DNA from 3 places in the Streptomyces sp. NBC_00178 genome. Region 1 is predicted to be linked to each of the others. Evidence: riboswitches for the same ligand, from Rfam matches in the RefSeq annotation. Region 1 holds a riboswitch; each other region holds the start of a gene.
The links. A riboswitch is a leader RNA that binds a small molecule or an ion and turns the genes downstream of it on or off. The one in region 1 is predicted to bind cyclic di-AMP.
Positions count from the first base shown of each region.

Region 2: another riboswitch for cyclic di-AMP. It lies ahead of OHT61_RS24925 (LysM peptidoglycan-binding domain-containing protein); the one in region 1 lies ahead of OHT61_RS17230 (M23 family metallopeptidase).
Region 3: another riboswitch for cyclic di-AMP. It lies ahead of OHT61_RS19795 (C40 family peptidase); the one in region 1 lies ahead of OHT61_RS17230 (M23 family metallopeptidase).

Region 1 covers NZ_CP108143.1:3,966,444-3,971,392, forward strand. The annotation lists gene OHT61_RS17210 (FAD-binding oxidoreductase) at 1-111, opposite strand, end outside; tRNA gene OHT61_RS17215 (tRNA-Met) at 368-441, shown strand; gene OHT61_RS17220 (MerR family transcriptional regulator) at 555-1,301, shown strand; gene OHT61_RS17225 (PP2C family protein-serine/threonine phosphatase) at 1,436-2,593, shown strand; cyclic di-AMP (ydaO/yuaA leader) riboswitch at 2,827-2,978, shown strand; gene OHT61_RS17230 (M23 family metallopeptidase) at 2,991-4,025, shown strand; gene OHT61_RS17235 (aldo/keto reductase) at 4,171-4,949, shown strand, end outside.
Region 2 covers NZ_CP108143.1:5,701,897-5,706,845, reverse strand. The annotation lists gene OHT61_RS24935 (SIS domain-containing protein) at 1-504, shown strand, start outside; gene OHT61_RS24930 (hypothetical protein) at 577-1,182, opposite strand; gene OHT61_RS24925 (LysM peptidoglycan-binding domain-containing protein) at 1,407-2,258, opposite strand; cyclic di-AMP (ydaO/yuaA leader) riboswitch at 2,261-2,448, opposite strand; gene OHT61_RS24920 (hypothetical protein) at 2,805-3,035, shown strand; gene OHT61_RS24915 (TetR/AcrR family transcriptional regulator) at 3,221-3,859, opposite strand; gene OHT61_RS24910 (flavodoxin family protein) at 4,037-4,489, opposite strand; gene OHT61_RS24905 (heavy metal translocating P-type ATPase) at 4,574-4,949, opposite strand, start outside.
Region 3 covers NZ_CP108143.1:4,492,962-4,497,910, reverse strand. The annotation lists gene pcrA (DNA helicase PcrA) at 1-1,638, opposite strand, end outside; cyclic di-AMP (ydaO/yuaA leader) riboswitch at 1,895-2,053, shown strand; gene OHT61_RS19795 (C40 family peptidase) at 2,052-3,206, shown strand; gene OHT61_RS19790 (hypothetical protein) at 3,313-3,666, opposite strand; gene OHT61_RS19785 (C40 family peptidase) at 4,025-4,949, shown strand, end outside.

The DNA.
Region 1 (4,949 bases):
GTCGATCATGGCGTTGTAGACGGTGCGTGCCTCGTCGTACGCCGGGTCGTCCGGGCCGATGACCGGGCCGCGCAGCGCGGTCCGCATGGCTTCCAGTGTGGTGCCGTCCATGGCCTTCTCCTCGCGAGCGTGCGCCCGGCCTCCCCTGGCTCCATCTCATCGGGTGAGGCTGCTGGGCCGACGCCGGCAGCTGGGGATGCCGCGCAGACGGGACCGAACACCGGATGTCGTGTCCTTCAAGAGTCCCGCCGCCGCGCGGGGCCCGCAATCGCGGCGGCGGCTCCCCCAGGACGGGTGTCCCGGGGGAGCCGCCGGGAAAAGTGGTCGGAGCACCGTCCCGGATGGCGTAGAGTTGCAATCACAACGACGCGGGGTGGAGCAGCTCGGTAGCTCGCTGGGCTCATAACCCAGAGGTCGCAGGTTCAAATCCTGTCCCCGCTACTGAAGACGGAGGCCCGGATCCTTTCGAGGATCCGGGCCTCCGTCGTGCGCCCTCGTGACTCCGGGATGCGCGGCTTGACCTTGACGCTGCGTGAAGATCTAGCGTTTCCGGCATGGAGTGGTCCATCCAGGAAATCGCCAGAAGAGCCGGCACCACCAGCCGCACGCTCCGGCACTACGGAGATCTCGGTCTTCTCGTACCGAGCCGCACGGGTGCGAACGGCTACCGCTACTACGACCAGGACGCACTGGTCAGGCTCCAGCGCATCCTGCTGCTGAGGGAGCTGGGGCTCCCGCTGCCGGCGATCAAGGACGTGCTGGAAGGCCAGCGGGACACCGCCGTGGCGCTCCGGGCCCATCTGCGCCTGCTGGAGCAGGAGCGGGAGCGCATCGGACGGCAGATCGCCTCGGTGCGGACCACTCTCCACAGGACCGAGGAAGGGGAGGATCTCATGGCCGAGGAAGTGTTCGACGGCTTCGACCACACGGTGTACGAGCAGGAGGTCGGCGAGCGGTGGGGCCGTGCGGCGTACGAGCGGGGTGACCGGTGGTGGCGGGGGCTGAGCCCCGCCGAGCGTGCCGCGTTCCAGCAGGCGCACGAGGCCATCGCCCGTGACTATGGCGCGGCGCGGGCCGCCGGCCTCGACGTGGCCGGCGACGAGGTGCAGGACATCGCGCGGCGGCACTGCGCGTGGCTGTCGGCGACCACGGAGGTCACCCGTTCGTACGTCACCGGGCTCGCCGGGATGTACGCCGCCGACCCGCGCTTCGCGAAGAACTACGATCGCCACGGGGACGGAACCGCCGTCTTCGTACGGGACGCACTGACGATCCACGCGCGGGACCGGCTCTCCGGCTGACCCCCGGAGGGGCGGGGCGGCGTCGCGCTCCTTCCTTCGGCCGATGAGCGGCCGCGTCACGGCGCGGCTCCGCCCGGCCGGGGCGGGGCGCGGTACCGTCCGCAGCCGTGGCCGGACCGGGCAGGAGTGCACAGGTGGGGAAGCGGGACGTACGGCAGGGACGTGCCGAGGGGAACGCGCGGGCCCGGAGGTTCGTGCGTCTGCTGCCCGTTCTGATGATCTGTGCCGGGCTCGTCTGCGACGTCACGACCCCGCCGGAGGTCTCCGCCGTGCCGCTCTTCGCCGCGGCACCGCTGATCGCGGCTCCCTTCTTCTCACTGGCATCCACGATCCGTACGGGTGTGGCCGCGATCCTCGTCGTCCTCGCCATCCGGGTCTCCGACGGCATGCTCACCGATGCCGCCCCCATCACGGACCTGCTCACCCTGGTCACCGTCGCCGCGCTCTCGCTCGTCATCAACCGGGTCGTGCAGCGTGGCAACGAGCAGCTGGCCTCGGCGCGGTTCATCGCGGAGACCGCGATGCGGGCGGTGCTCCCCGTGCCGGAGGCCCGGATCGGCGGCCTGCAGGTCGCGGCGCGCTACGAGGCGGCGCAGGCCGACGAGTTCGTCGGCGGCGACCTGTTTGCGGTCGCGGACACGCCCTACGGGGTGCGGCTGGTGGTCGGGGACGTGCGCGGCAAGGGCCTGGACGCGGTGGCGGCGGTGGCGGTCGTGATCGGCGCCTTCCGCGAGGCGGCCGAGCAGGAGCGCTCGCTGGAGGGTGTGGGCCAGCGGCTGGAGCGGGCGCTGGCACGGGAGGGCACGCGGCGGGGCGGACTGGACTCGATGGAGGGGTTCGTGACGGCCGTGCTCGCCGAGATCCCGGTGGGTGCCGACACGCTGCGGATCGTCAACCGGGGCCACCCCGAACCGCTCGTGCTCCATGCGGACGGCGCCCTGGACGTCCTGCGGCCGACGGAGCCCGCCCTGCCGCTCGGCATGGGCCTCGACGTGTGGCCGGACCGTGCGGACGAGTGGCCGCTGCCGGCGGGGGCCACCTTCCTGGCGTTCACCGACGGGCTCTCGGAGGCGCGGGACGCGGACGGGGTCTTCTACGATCCGGCGGCCCGGCTGCGCGGCAGGATCTTCCCGGGGCCGGAGGAACTGCTGTCCGCCCTCACCGATGACGTCCGGCTGCACACGGGGGGCCGGTCGACGGACGACCTCGCACTCCTCGCGGTGGGACGGCCGTCCAGGGGGCAGCAGGAGCGGCGGAGGACGGTGAAGATCGTGGGGCGGGACCGTGAATGACCGAAGGCGACCGTCCGTAATCGAAAGACGTCGCTGCGCATAACATTTGACGCAACGTCAGAAAGTGGCGTCTGGGTGAGGGGTGCTCAACTCGCCCGTTTGGGGCTGATTGCCCCCCTAAAGTCCAGGTCAGAGCGATGAACGATCTGTGGGAACCGCTTGGAATCGGACCCGCATGTCTATTAACGTTCGATAACGCAGCGCGGTTGTCCCAGTCGTCGCCAGAGGCGGCACCGTGCGCAGCGCCGAATCCCGCAAGGGAACCGGGGAACCACCTACATGGGGTGAATCGGACACCTGACTCCCGCGAGGGACGAAGGGGCCCGTAGGAGACCTTCCTGCTCCGAACCCGTCAGCTAACCCGGTAGGCGAGAAGGAAGGAAAGGAGTGCGCCCACGTGGCGTCAAATCAGCCTGCCCCCGAGGCTCCGGCACCCTTCAGGCCCGACAGTCCCGGTGAACAGGGCAGGACGTGGGAGGAATGGAACCCCACCGAGGAGTCCATCCGTCCCGTGCGCGGCAGGCACCGCGTCGCCAAGCAGCGTGGTCTCGCCCGTAGCTCCACCGTCCTCGGCGTCGGTGTCATCGCGGCCGTCGGCGCGGGAGGCATGGCCACCGCGCAGAGCAAACCGCCGGTCTCCATCTCCCTTCCCGATTCCATCGCGGACAACCTTCCCGACGCCAAGTCGCTGCCCGGCGTGGGTGCTTACCTCTCCGACGACGCCGACAAGGGCACGGTCACCGCATCCTCCCCGCTGACCACGGCCGGCATCACCGCGGCCGAGGCCGAGCAGGGCACCACGGACGCCGGTGAGGCGCTGCGGGCCCGCATCCTCCAGCAGGCCGAGCAGCAGCAGGCCGGAGCCGAGGCAGAAGCCAGGGCCACCCAGGAGAAGGCGGCGGCCGAGGAGGCCGCAGCGCAGGCGGCCAAGCAGCAGAGCGACGCGGAGGCGAAGGCCGCCGCGAAGAAGAAGGCGGACGAAGAGGCGGCGAAGAAGAAGGCCGAGGCCGAGCGCCTCGCCAAGCTCGCCCTGAGCTACGCCGTCCCCACCTCCTCGTACACCATCACCTCGACCTTCGGCCAGGCCGGTTCGATGTGGTCCTCCGGCTACCACACCGGTCTGGACTTCGCGGCTCCCACCGGCACGCCGGTCAAGGCCGTGCACGGCGGCACGGTGAAGTCGGCCGGGTGGTCCGGGTCCTACGGCTACCGCACGGTCCTGGAGCTCGACGACGGTACCGAGGTCTGGTACTGCCACCAGTCCTCGATGGACGTCACCGCCGGCCAGAAGGTCACCACCGGCGAGACCATCGGCCGCGTCGGAGCGACCGGCAACGTGACCGGGCCGCACCTGCACCTGGAGATCCACACCGCCGACGGCTCGGGCGTCGACCCCATGAGCTGGCTTCGCGGCAAGGGCCTCACGATCTGACCGCCCGCGCCGGCGTACGGCGCAGCTCGATACCCCGGCGGCCCTGGCGCACGACCCCCCGACGCCAGGGCCGCCGGCCCGCCGTCGTCACCGGATAGCCGCCGAGGGCGGAATATGCGGATCCGCCGATGTGTTGTGCCGGGGTATGACATCACTGCGCCCGCTCGGAAACTCGGACCTGAAGGTCTTCCCCCTCGCTCTCGGCGGCAACGTCTTCGGCTGGACCGCCGACCGGGACACCACCTTCGCCGTCCTCGACGCCTACACGGAGGCGGGCGGCAACTTCATCGACACCGCCGACGCCTACTCGGTCTGGGCCCCGGGCAACGAGGGCGGCGAGTCGGAGACGCTCATCGGGGCGTGGCTGTCCGCCCGTTCCCACAGGGACGACGTCGTCGTCGCGACCAAGGCCGGTGCGCACCCCGGGTACAAGGGGCTGTCGGCCGCGACGATCAAGGGGGCCGCCGAGGCGTCGCTCCGCCGGCTCGGTACGGACCACATCGACCTCTACTACACGCACTTCGACGACGAGACGGTCCCCGTCGAGGAGATCATCGGCACCCTGGACGAGCTCGTGAAGGCGGGCAAGGTCCGGGAGATCGCGGCGTCCAACATCAGCCCGGAGCGGCTCAAGGCCTCCCTGGAGTTCTCGGAGCGCGAGGGCCTCGCCCGGTACGTCGCTCTGCAGCCGCACTACAACCTCGTCTCACGCGACACCTACGAAGGCGCGCTCCAGGACACCGCGGCCGCCGAAGGGCTCGCCGCCGTCCCGTACTACGCGCTCGCCTCGGGTTTCCTCACCGGCAAGTACCGGCCGGGTACCGCCGTCGAGAGCGCGCGGGCCGAAGGAGCGGGGAAGCACCTGGAGACCGAGCGCGGCCGCAAGGTGCTCGGAGCGCTCGACAAGGTGGCCCAGGAGCACGA
Region 2 (4,949 bases), 1.7 Mb from region 1:
GAACGCTCGGTGGTCCAGACCCGCTTCGCCACCACCGCACTGACACTGTTCCGCGCACACCTCGGCCTGCACACCGAGCAGGCCGTACGGGATGCGGAGACCGCGCTGGCCGGACCCCTGCCCGAAGGCCTCCTGGAGGCGACCCAGTTCAGCTTCCTGGGGCGCGGCTGGACGGTCGGACTGGCCAACGAGGCGGCGCTCAAGATGAAGGAGGCGTCGCTGTCCTGGACCGAGTCGTATCCGGCGATGGAATACCGCCACGGGCCCATCAGCATCGCCACGGCCGGGACCGCCACGTGGATGTTCGGCCCCGCGCCGGAGGGCCTGGCCGAGCAGGTACGCGCGACGGGTGCGCGCTGGGTGGAGAGCGATCTGGACCCGCTGGCCGACCTGGTCCGGGTGCAGCGCCTCGCGATCGCCCGCGCGACCGCTCGTGGTCTCGACCCGGATCTGCCGCGCCATCTGACCCGGTCGGTGGTGCTCGACGGGACGGACGCGGCCTGACCCCGCGTCACGGCACGGCCGTGCACCGGGGCTCGCACGGAGCCCCGGTGCGCGGCCTGGACGGCCTGCCGGTCAGCCCTCTTCGAAGTGGGCGTCCAGCGCGGCGTCCAGTTCGGCCGTCCACTCCTTGAGGCGGCTCCGGGAGTCGGCCTCGACCTCGGCGTTGAACCAGCGGCGGCTCGACAGGTGGACCGTCACGGTGAACCGGCGCCCGAAGCGGCCCGTCTTGACCTCGACCGCGCCGATCTCCGGCCAGTCGAACTCCGCCTCCTGGTCGTCCAGCTGGAAGCGGACTCCCTCGGCGTCCACCCGGATGGATCCGCGCCGGTCACTGACCTCGAAGACGGGTCCTTCGCCGGCGGCACGCGGCTCGTCCGCGCCCGCGGCAGTCCCCTCGTCGTCGGCGATGACCGCCCCGCCGTCCCGCACCGCGTCACCGGGAGCCCCGGGGGCGTCGGCCCGGTCGTCGGCCGGCTGCCCGGGCACCGCGTCCTGGACGTCGGCCGTGTCCGGGACATCCGTCCCGTCGGCCTTGCGGGCATCCTCCGGTACCGCGTCGGCAGCCTCCGCATCCGCCTCCGTCCGCGCGGGGGCAGGGGCCGTCAGGCCTGGGATGTACGCCGGGTCTGTCCCCGCGGCGAACTCGGGCTTGGTGTTGGAATCTATGCGCTGCTCCACGGCGGGCAGTATGGACGACGAACCTGTACGAAACCAGTCGACCGGGGCCCGGAAGACATGACGCAGGTGCCGGACCACCCGCGTGGGGTGGTCCGGCACCTGCGCGCCCGGCCCGGCGCCGTATGCGGGAGAAGGGTGGTACGGGTCCCGCCGGACCCGTACCACCCTTCGTTCCCGCCCTGCCTCACACGCCGGGTGCGGGAGGGTTACGCGTCACCTGAGGCTCAGTAGGCCCCGAAGACGTTGTCGATCGAGCCGTAACGGTCGGCGGCGTAGTTGCACGCGGCCGTGATGTTGGCGACCGGGTCGTAGCTGTCCAGCGACGTGCCGGGCACGTGGTAGGCCTGGAAGGTCGGGTCGATGACCTGCAGCAGACCCTTGGACGGGATGCCCGCAGCGGCGTTCGAGTCCCAGTTGTTGATGGCCATCGGGTTACCGGACGACTCGCGCATGATGTTGCGGTGGATGCCCTCGTAGGTGCCGGGGATGCCGTGCTCGGCCATGACGGCCAGCGACTCCTTGATCCAGCCGTCGAGGTTGTTCGTGTACGCGGTCCGCTCGGCGACGGGGGCCGCGGCAGCCGGTGCGCCCTGCGCGGCGAGCTCGGTGTTGGCGCGCTCCGAACGGTCGGCACGGCCGGAAGCCCTGTTTTCGGTCCTGTCGGCCTTGTGGGACTTCGCCGGCTTGTCCGCGGACTTCTTGGCGTGCTTGCCGCCGAGGGTCAGCTCGAGGCCGGGGTGAATGAGGTCGGGGTTCGATCCGACAACCTTCTTGTTCTCCTCGTAGAGGGCCTTCCAGCCGCCGTGGACCGAATGCTCGCGAGCGATCTTGGCGAGGGTGTCGCCGACGACGACGGAATAGCTCTTGGGCGTGGCGTGCTTTGCGGCAATTCCCTGTGCGGACAGGGCAGTCGACGTCACCGTCTTTTCAGCGGCGGCCGGCTGGGCCGGGGCGGCGAAGGCACCGGTCGCGCCGATCACGGGCAGCGCGAGAGCGACTCCACCCGTGGTCACGGCGATGACGCCGCGCTTCAGCGAACTGGTCCTGGAACGAGGGTGCTTGGAAAAACCGGGCATGCTGAATTCCTCTCCGTCGCCTGCGAAGTGAGCTGTCGGGTTCGAGCTGGAGATGCCCGGCCGCATGAGCATGCGACTTCACCCCGAGCCGTCCCGGATACCGGGTCGGCACTTACTTGGGTCCCCCGCTCCTGCCGTACGAGAAGTGGTCGGGTAACCGGACGGCGGCAGGATTCGGCGTTCCATCCGGAGTGAGGGTGACCGTAGGCGAGAAATAGCGAAAGGAACAAGCCCGAAGTAATGATCCAAATTCAAGCGCAAGATCGAATTTCGTGAATTCATGTAATCCATCGCACACGGCCCCTTCCATTCCTCTTGGCGCGCAAGGGAACCGGCGAGCCCGTTCCGACGTCAGGGGGGTGCGGGGTGACGCTGGTCACTGAGTCCGATAAGGGCGTTTTGTTCCCTATCGAAGGTCCCCAGGTCACACGAAATGGCCTTTTATGGATTACGGGATCAATTACAAATAAGGGAGTAAATCGGGCATAAGGCTCACTCGTACCCGATGCAGGCATAGTGGGTGCGGTCCCGTGGAACCGATCCCGCATGACCTACAGCCCTCAGTTCCCGAACCCGCGGATCACCGTGCTGCCCGTCCAGGCCGGCGACCCGCCGTTCCGCATCGTGGAGATCGACGGAGAGGTGATCGGAACGGCGACCGAGGTGACCGACGTGCTCCTCGCCGCGGCCGCGGCCGGAATCCCCGTGCACGACCTGGACGACCCGGCTTCCGTCCGGTGGGTGGGCGGCGGCAAGCTCAGCTGGCGGCTGCACTGAACGCGGCGCGGCACGCCACCACGACGGGGCGCGGCGCGTGCGCCCGGCACCGCCGCGGACGCGGCCCGCGGACCGCCCCGGGTACCGCACGGACCCGACCGCCCTTCAAAGCCGTGCAGACCCGGGGCGGGTGCACCGGCATCCCGCTGCGGCGACGGCCGCGCCTCAGGGCCGGAGCGTGTCCGTCACCCCTCGTGGAGGGACGCCCCCGGAGCCGTGGCCCGCAGCAGGCCGAGCGTGGCGTCGAGTGCGGCTTCCAAGTGCGTGACCCGGCCGGTGGACATCAGGATGGTCACTCCCCCCTGCACGGCGGCGAGGAGCGCCGCCGCCGTCCGGTCGGCGTCCAGTCCCGCGTCCATCTGTCCGCTGTCCTGCATGCGCCGCACGCCGCGGCGGAGAGCGGACTGCCACTGGTCGATCAGCCGGGCGGTGAGCACCTGGGCGGCGGGGGTGGCCCGGCCCAGTTCGGTCATCAGCACGCCCAGCGGGCAGGTCACGCCCTGCTGCTCGTACCGGCGGACGACCGCGTCCCGCCAGTCCTGCCACGCCTCCCAGCTGCCCAGATCACCGAGGTGCGGCTCCTGGTCCTCCAGGACGAGCTCGGCCTCACGCGCGGCGACGGCGAGCAGCAGTTCCTCCTTGCCGCCGGGGAAGTAGTGGAAGATCTGGCTCTTGCTCGTCGAGGTGCGCGCGCGGATGTCGTCGAGCGTGGTCGCCGCGGCGCCTCCGGTCCGGATCTGCACCGCCGCACCCTCGACGATGCGCCTGCGGGTGGCTTCCCCCTTGGCGGTGAGCCGCAACTCACCGGGCTTCACGGACGGCATCCCGGCACCTCCAGTACTGGACTGTCCAGTCCACTCTAGTGCGGCGGTGCGGCATCCGGCCGTGGGGTCGGCGGTGCGTGTCGCGGAAGGACGGCCGGAGGCGGCCTCGGGGGGCCCGGCGGCACGCCGGTCCCGCGCCCCGGATCTCCCGTCCGTCGGCGCAAAGGCGGCGGGGCCTCAGGTCATGAGTCCGGCGGCCACCGTCGCGCCCAGCTCCCAGCACGCCTCCTCGTCGGCCTTGCCCGGCTCTCCCGTGAGGGTCACCGCCTCGGCCGCACGCCGCCAGCCGAGGCCGGTGGTGATCGCCTCGATGCCCCGGACGGCGCCGGTGACGTCGTTGCCCCCGTGCACCCAGAAGCCGAAGGGGCGGCCCTTCGTCTCGTCCAGGCACGGGTAGTAGACCTGGTCGAAGAAGTGCTTGAGTGCTCCGGACATGTACCCGAGGTTCGCCGGCGTGCCGAGCAGGTAGCCGTCGGCGGCGAGTACGTCCGAGGCCGTGGCGGAGAGCGCCGCCCGCCGCACGACCCGTACGTCCTCGATACCGTCGGCGGTCGCCCCCGCGACCACGGCTTCGAACAGCGCCTGGCAGTTGGGCGACGGCGTGTGATGCACGATCAGCAGAGTGGCCACACCCCCGAACCCTGCCGCCCCCGGCGGACGTACGCAAACCGGGGTCCGCGACTCCCGCCGGGGACCCCGGTCCACCCCGCCGTCTCAGGCCTCGGCGCGGAAACCGCGCAGGCGAAGGCTGTTGCCCACGACGAACACGGAGGAGAGGGCCATGGCCGCTCCGGCGATCATCGGGTTGAGCAGGCCGGCGGCTGCGAGCGGGAGCGCCGCCACGTTGTAGGCGAAGGCCCAGAAGAGGTTCGAGCGGATCGTGCCCAGAGTGCGGCGCGCGAGCCGTATGGCGTCGACGGCGGCCCGGAGGTCCCCCCGCACGAGGGTCAGGTCCCCGGCCTCGATCGCCGCGTCGGTGCCCGTGCCCATGGCGAGGCCCAGGTCGGCCCGGGCGAGCGCCGCGGCGTCGTTGACGCCGTCGCCGACCATGGCGACGCTCCGCCCCTGCTCCTGAAGCTTCCGGACGACG
Region 3 (4,949 bases), 530 kb from region 1:
CGGTCCCGCGCCGGACTCCACGATCGTGCGGAGCTCCTCCATGAGCGTGTTGAACCGCTTCACGGCGTTGGCCGAGCGCGCCGCCATCCCGTACGCCTCGTCGACCCGGCGCAGCGCCTGCGGGAAGGAGATCTTCTCGCGCAGGGACAGTGCGTCGATCATCGCCTCGGCCCGGTCGCCGATGCCGCGCTTGGGCACGTTGAGGATGCGGCGCAGCGGGACGGTGTCCTCGGGGTTGGAGAGGACCCGGAGGTAGGCCAGGACGTCCCTGACCTCCTTGCGCTCGTAGAAGCGCACTCCGCCGACGACCTTGTAGGGCAGCCCGACACGGATGAAGATCTCCTCGAAGACCCGGGACTGGGCGTTCGTCCGGTAGAAGACGGCGACGTCTCCCGCCTTCGCCTCCCCGGCGTCCGTCAGCCGGTCGATCTCGTCGGCGACGAACTGCGCCTCGTCGTGTTCGGTGTCGGCGACGTAGCCGGCGATCCGGGTGCCGGCGCCGGCGTTCGTCCAGAGGTTCTTGGGACGGCGGCTCTCGTTGCGCTCGATGACGGCGTTGGCGGCGGAGAGGATCGTCTGGGTGGAGCGGTAGTTCTGCTCCAGCATGATCGTCCTGGCGTCCGGGTAGTCCTCCTCGAACTGGAGGATGTTGCGGATGGTCGCGCCGCGGAAGGCGTAGATCGACTGGTCCGCGTCACCCACGACACAGAGCTCACCCGGGGCGTCGGCCTCACCGGCGGGGCCGACCAGCTCGCGCACCAGGGTGTACTGGGCGTGGTTCGTGTCCTGGTACTCGTCGACCATGACGTGGCGGAAGCGCCGGCGGTAGTGCTCGGCGACGTCGGGGAACGCCTGGAGCAGGTGCACCGTCGTCATGATGATGTCGTCGAAGTCCAGAGCGTTGGCCTCGCGCAGCCGCGCCTGGTAGAGCGCGTAGGCCTGGGCCAGCGTCTTCTCGAAGCCGTCGGCGGCCTGACCGGCGAAGGTCTCCTCGTCGATCAGCTCGTTCTTCAGGTTCGAGACCTTCGCCGTGAACGACTTCGGCGGGTAGCGCTTCGGGTCGAGGTCGAGATCACGGCAGACCAGCGCCATGAGCCGCTTGGAGTCGGCGGCGTCGTAGATCGAGAACGACGAGGTGAAGCCGAGGAGCTTGGACTCGCGCCGCAGGATCCGCACGCAGGCGCTGTGGAACGTCATGACCCACATGGCGTTCGCGCGCGGGCCCACGAGGTCCTCGACACGCTCCTTCATCTCGCCCGCGGCCTTGTTGGTGAAGGTGATCGCGAGGATCTGGCCCGGGTGGACCCCGCGCTCGGCGAGCAGGTGCGCGATCCGGTGCGTGAGCACCCTGGTCTTGCCCGACCCGGCCCCGGCGACGATGAGCAGCGGGGACCCGGCGTGCACGACGGCGGCACGCTGTTCGGTGTTCAGCCCGTCGAGCAGCGCCGCGGAGTCGACGACGGGCCGCGGGGCACCGTCGCGGTAGTACGCGTCACGGGGCGGCGGCGGGCTGTCGAAGACGTCCTTGAACAGGCCCTCCGGCACCGCCTCGGGCGCGTGCTCCTCGGGGGGCGGTGGGGGGCCTTCCTCAGCGTTCTGGAGGCCGGTCAGGAAACTGTCGTCAAAGAGGCTGCTCATCGCTTCACGAGTCTAGGCGGCCGCACCGACAGCCCGGGCCGGATCGGCCGCACGGACCCCCACCGTGCGCTCACCGGCACGGCTCGCCCACGGTGCGTGAGTTCCGGAGGGCTGTACCGGCCCGACGGACCGGCCGGCGCAGAAGGTCACGGAAATGTATCGGGCATATCGGCCATCAACCTTCACAGGAGCACCACGGGTTGGTTAGCGTGCTCCGACGGGTGTCCCGAACCCACTTCAGGCGAACCACGCCGCACGGGCACCCCCGCCGAATCCGTGCTCCGCGAGGTGCCCGGAACCGGGGACCCACACGCATCACCGGGGTGAATCGGCCCGTCTCCACCGGGCCGTAGGGCAGCCTTCCGTTCCGCCCGAACCCGACAGCTAACCCGGTAGGCGGTCCACGGAAGGAGATGCCGGCCTTGGCGTCGCATCGCAAGCCGCGCACCCGGGTGCGCACGACCACCCCTGCCGTCGGTCTCACGACCGCGGCGCTCGCCTCCGTCACCCTGCTCTCCACCCAGAGCGCGACGGCGGCCCCGGCGGAGCCCAAGCCCAGCATCGAGGAAGTACAGAAGAAGGTCGACGCCCTCTACCGGCAGGCCGGTACCGCGACGCAGGAGTACAACCGGGCGAAGTCCGCGTCCGCCGAGCAGCGCTCCAAGGTGGACGCGCTCCTGGAGGCGGCGGCCCAGCGCGCCGACAAGCTGAACGAGACGCGCCGCGAGCTGGGCAGTTACGCCGCCGCCCAGTACCGCAGCGGCGCGATCGCCCCGACGGCGACGTTCTTCCTGGCGGACGACCCGCAGTCGTACTTCGACCAGGACCAGCTGATGGCACGGATGACCAGCCAGCAGCAGAAGACGGTCAACGAGTTCCGCACGCAGCAGAAGGAAGCCGCCGCGAAGCGCGTCGAGGCGACGAAGAGCCTGGAGACGCTGACCGAGTCGCAGGCCTCGCTGCGCACCAGCAAGCAGCAGGTGCAGACGAAGCTGACCGAGGCCCGGTCGCTGCTGTCGAAGCTGACCGCCGAGGAGAAGGCGCGGCTCGCCGAGCTGGAGCGCAAGAAGGAGGCGGAGGCCAAGCGCAAGGCCGAGGACCTGGCCCGGAAGCAGGCCGCCGCCGACAAGGCGGAGTCCGAGCGCGCCAAGGAGGAGACCGCGGGGCAGGGCACCGCCGCCGGCTCGGGCTCCGGCACCGGCTCGGACAGCGGCTATGCCTCGAAGGCCGAGAAGGTCCTGGCCTTCGCTCGCGCCCAGATCGGCAAGCCGTACGTCTGGGGGGCGACGGGCCCGTCCTCGTACGACTGCTCCGGGCTCACCCAGGCGGCCTGGAAGGCGGCCGGGGTGAATCTGCCCCGCACGACGTGGGACCAGGTCGAGGTGGGCACCCGGGTGGCGACGGCGAACCTGAAACCCGGTGACCTGGTGTTCTTCTACGACGACATCAGCCACGTCGGCATCTACAAGGGCGACGGCATGATGATCCACGCACCCAAGCCGGGTGCGAACGTCCGCGAGGAGTCGATCTACTACATGCCGATCTACGGAAGCGTGCGCCCGGCCTGAGGCACGCTCCTGCGGGAGCGCGACGGTCGCACGGCTCGCGGAGGCCGCACACGCGGGAGGGGCCCGGGGACGATCCCCCGGGCCCCTCCCGCGTCCGCGCGGACGCTCAGGTCCAGAGCGTGGCGATGAAGATGTTGGCGACGGTCAGCCCGCCGACCGCGGCGAAGGCGCCCTTGCCGGCCTTCTCGTCGTCGCGCTTCACGTAGACCACCGCGAGGATCGCGACCAGGATCAGGAGCTTGATCCCGATCTTGACGTTGTTCACGTGCTGGTCGTCGGCCTGGTTCAGCCCGACGAGGGCGATACCGGTGACGAGCATGGTGAGCGCGCCGTGCAGCATGGCGGGGACGAAGCGGGCCGTGCCCGCCTCCATGGCCTTCATCTGGGTGAGGAATCCGCCCAGCAGGGAGGCGATTCCGATGATGTGCAAGGCCACGAAGACATTGATGAGTACGTCCATGGCCGCAGCCTAGCCCCGGCCATATCAGCACTCTTCAGCCAGGTATGACTTAACGATGAGTTGACGCGAGGACTGCGCGAATTGCCGGACTCCGGTTGGATTTCCCGGTCATTCCATGGAAACGAAACTGCATCTGAGGGCAATAGCTGTCATTACGCCTCTTCCCCGTGCCCCGGGTTTAGCGTCACGTCCCAGGTGACCGATTCGTTACCGCCGCCCCCGTACCGGGCGGCACCCCGGTCACCCCGCCAGGAAATCCGGCGGCGGGCCACTCCCCCCTGTGGTGGCCCGCCGCCGGACCCGGGCGGGCCCGACGGTCTCCCCGGCGGGCAGTCGAACGGAAGGACGCACCACCCCCGTGGCCGCCCATCGCACCGCCGCTCACCGCAAGCCCAAGCAGCGCCTGTTCACCGGGCCTGCTGCCCGCACCGCCGCCACCCTCGCCCTCGCCGGCGCGGCGTCCGCCACCGCCCTCGAGGGTGCCGCCCAGGCCGATCCCCAGCTGACCCCGGCCCAGGTCAGGAGCAAGGTGGACCGGCTGTACCACGACGCCGAGACCGCCACCGAGCGGTACAACGGAGCGAAGGAGGAGGCCGCGGCGTCGGAGAAGTCCCTGGACGCCCTGCGCGACGAGGCGGCCCGCAGGACCGAGCGCCTCAACGCCGCCCGCGACGCCCTGGGTTCGTACGCCGCCGCCCAGTACCGCAGCGCCGGCATCGACCCGGCCGTCCGGCTGGCCCTCTCGTCGGACCCCGACGAATACCTGGAGCGCGCCTCCTTCGAGGACCGGGTGGGAGACCGCCAGGCGGGCGCGATCAACGGGGTACGCCGCCAGATCGACGACATCGCGCAGCTGCGGGCCGAGGCGGAGGACGAGCTCTCGGTCCTCGCCACCCGCCGGGCCGAACTGGAGAAGCACAAGAACGCGGTCCGCACCAAGCTGTCCGACGCCCGCAAGCTCCTCGCCACCCTCACCGCCGCGCAGCGTGCCGACTACGAGCGCTCCGCCGACGCGTCCCACGGCGGCGGCGCCGTACGCGCGGACCGCAGCACCCCGCGCGGCGCCGTGAGCGCCCCCAACGCCCGCGCGGCGCAGGCCGTCGACTTCGCCTACGGCGCTCTGGGCAAGCCCTACGTCTGGGGGGCGACCGGGCCGTCCGCCTACGACTGTTCCGGCCTCACCCAGGCCGCCTGGCGTGCCGCGGGCGTGTCCCTGCCGCGCACGACGTACACACAGATCAACGCGGGACAGCGCGTATCCCGCTCCGAACTCGCCCCGGGGG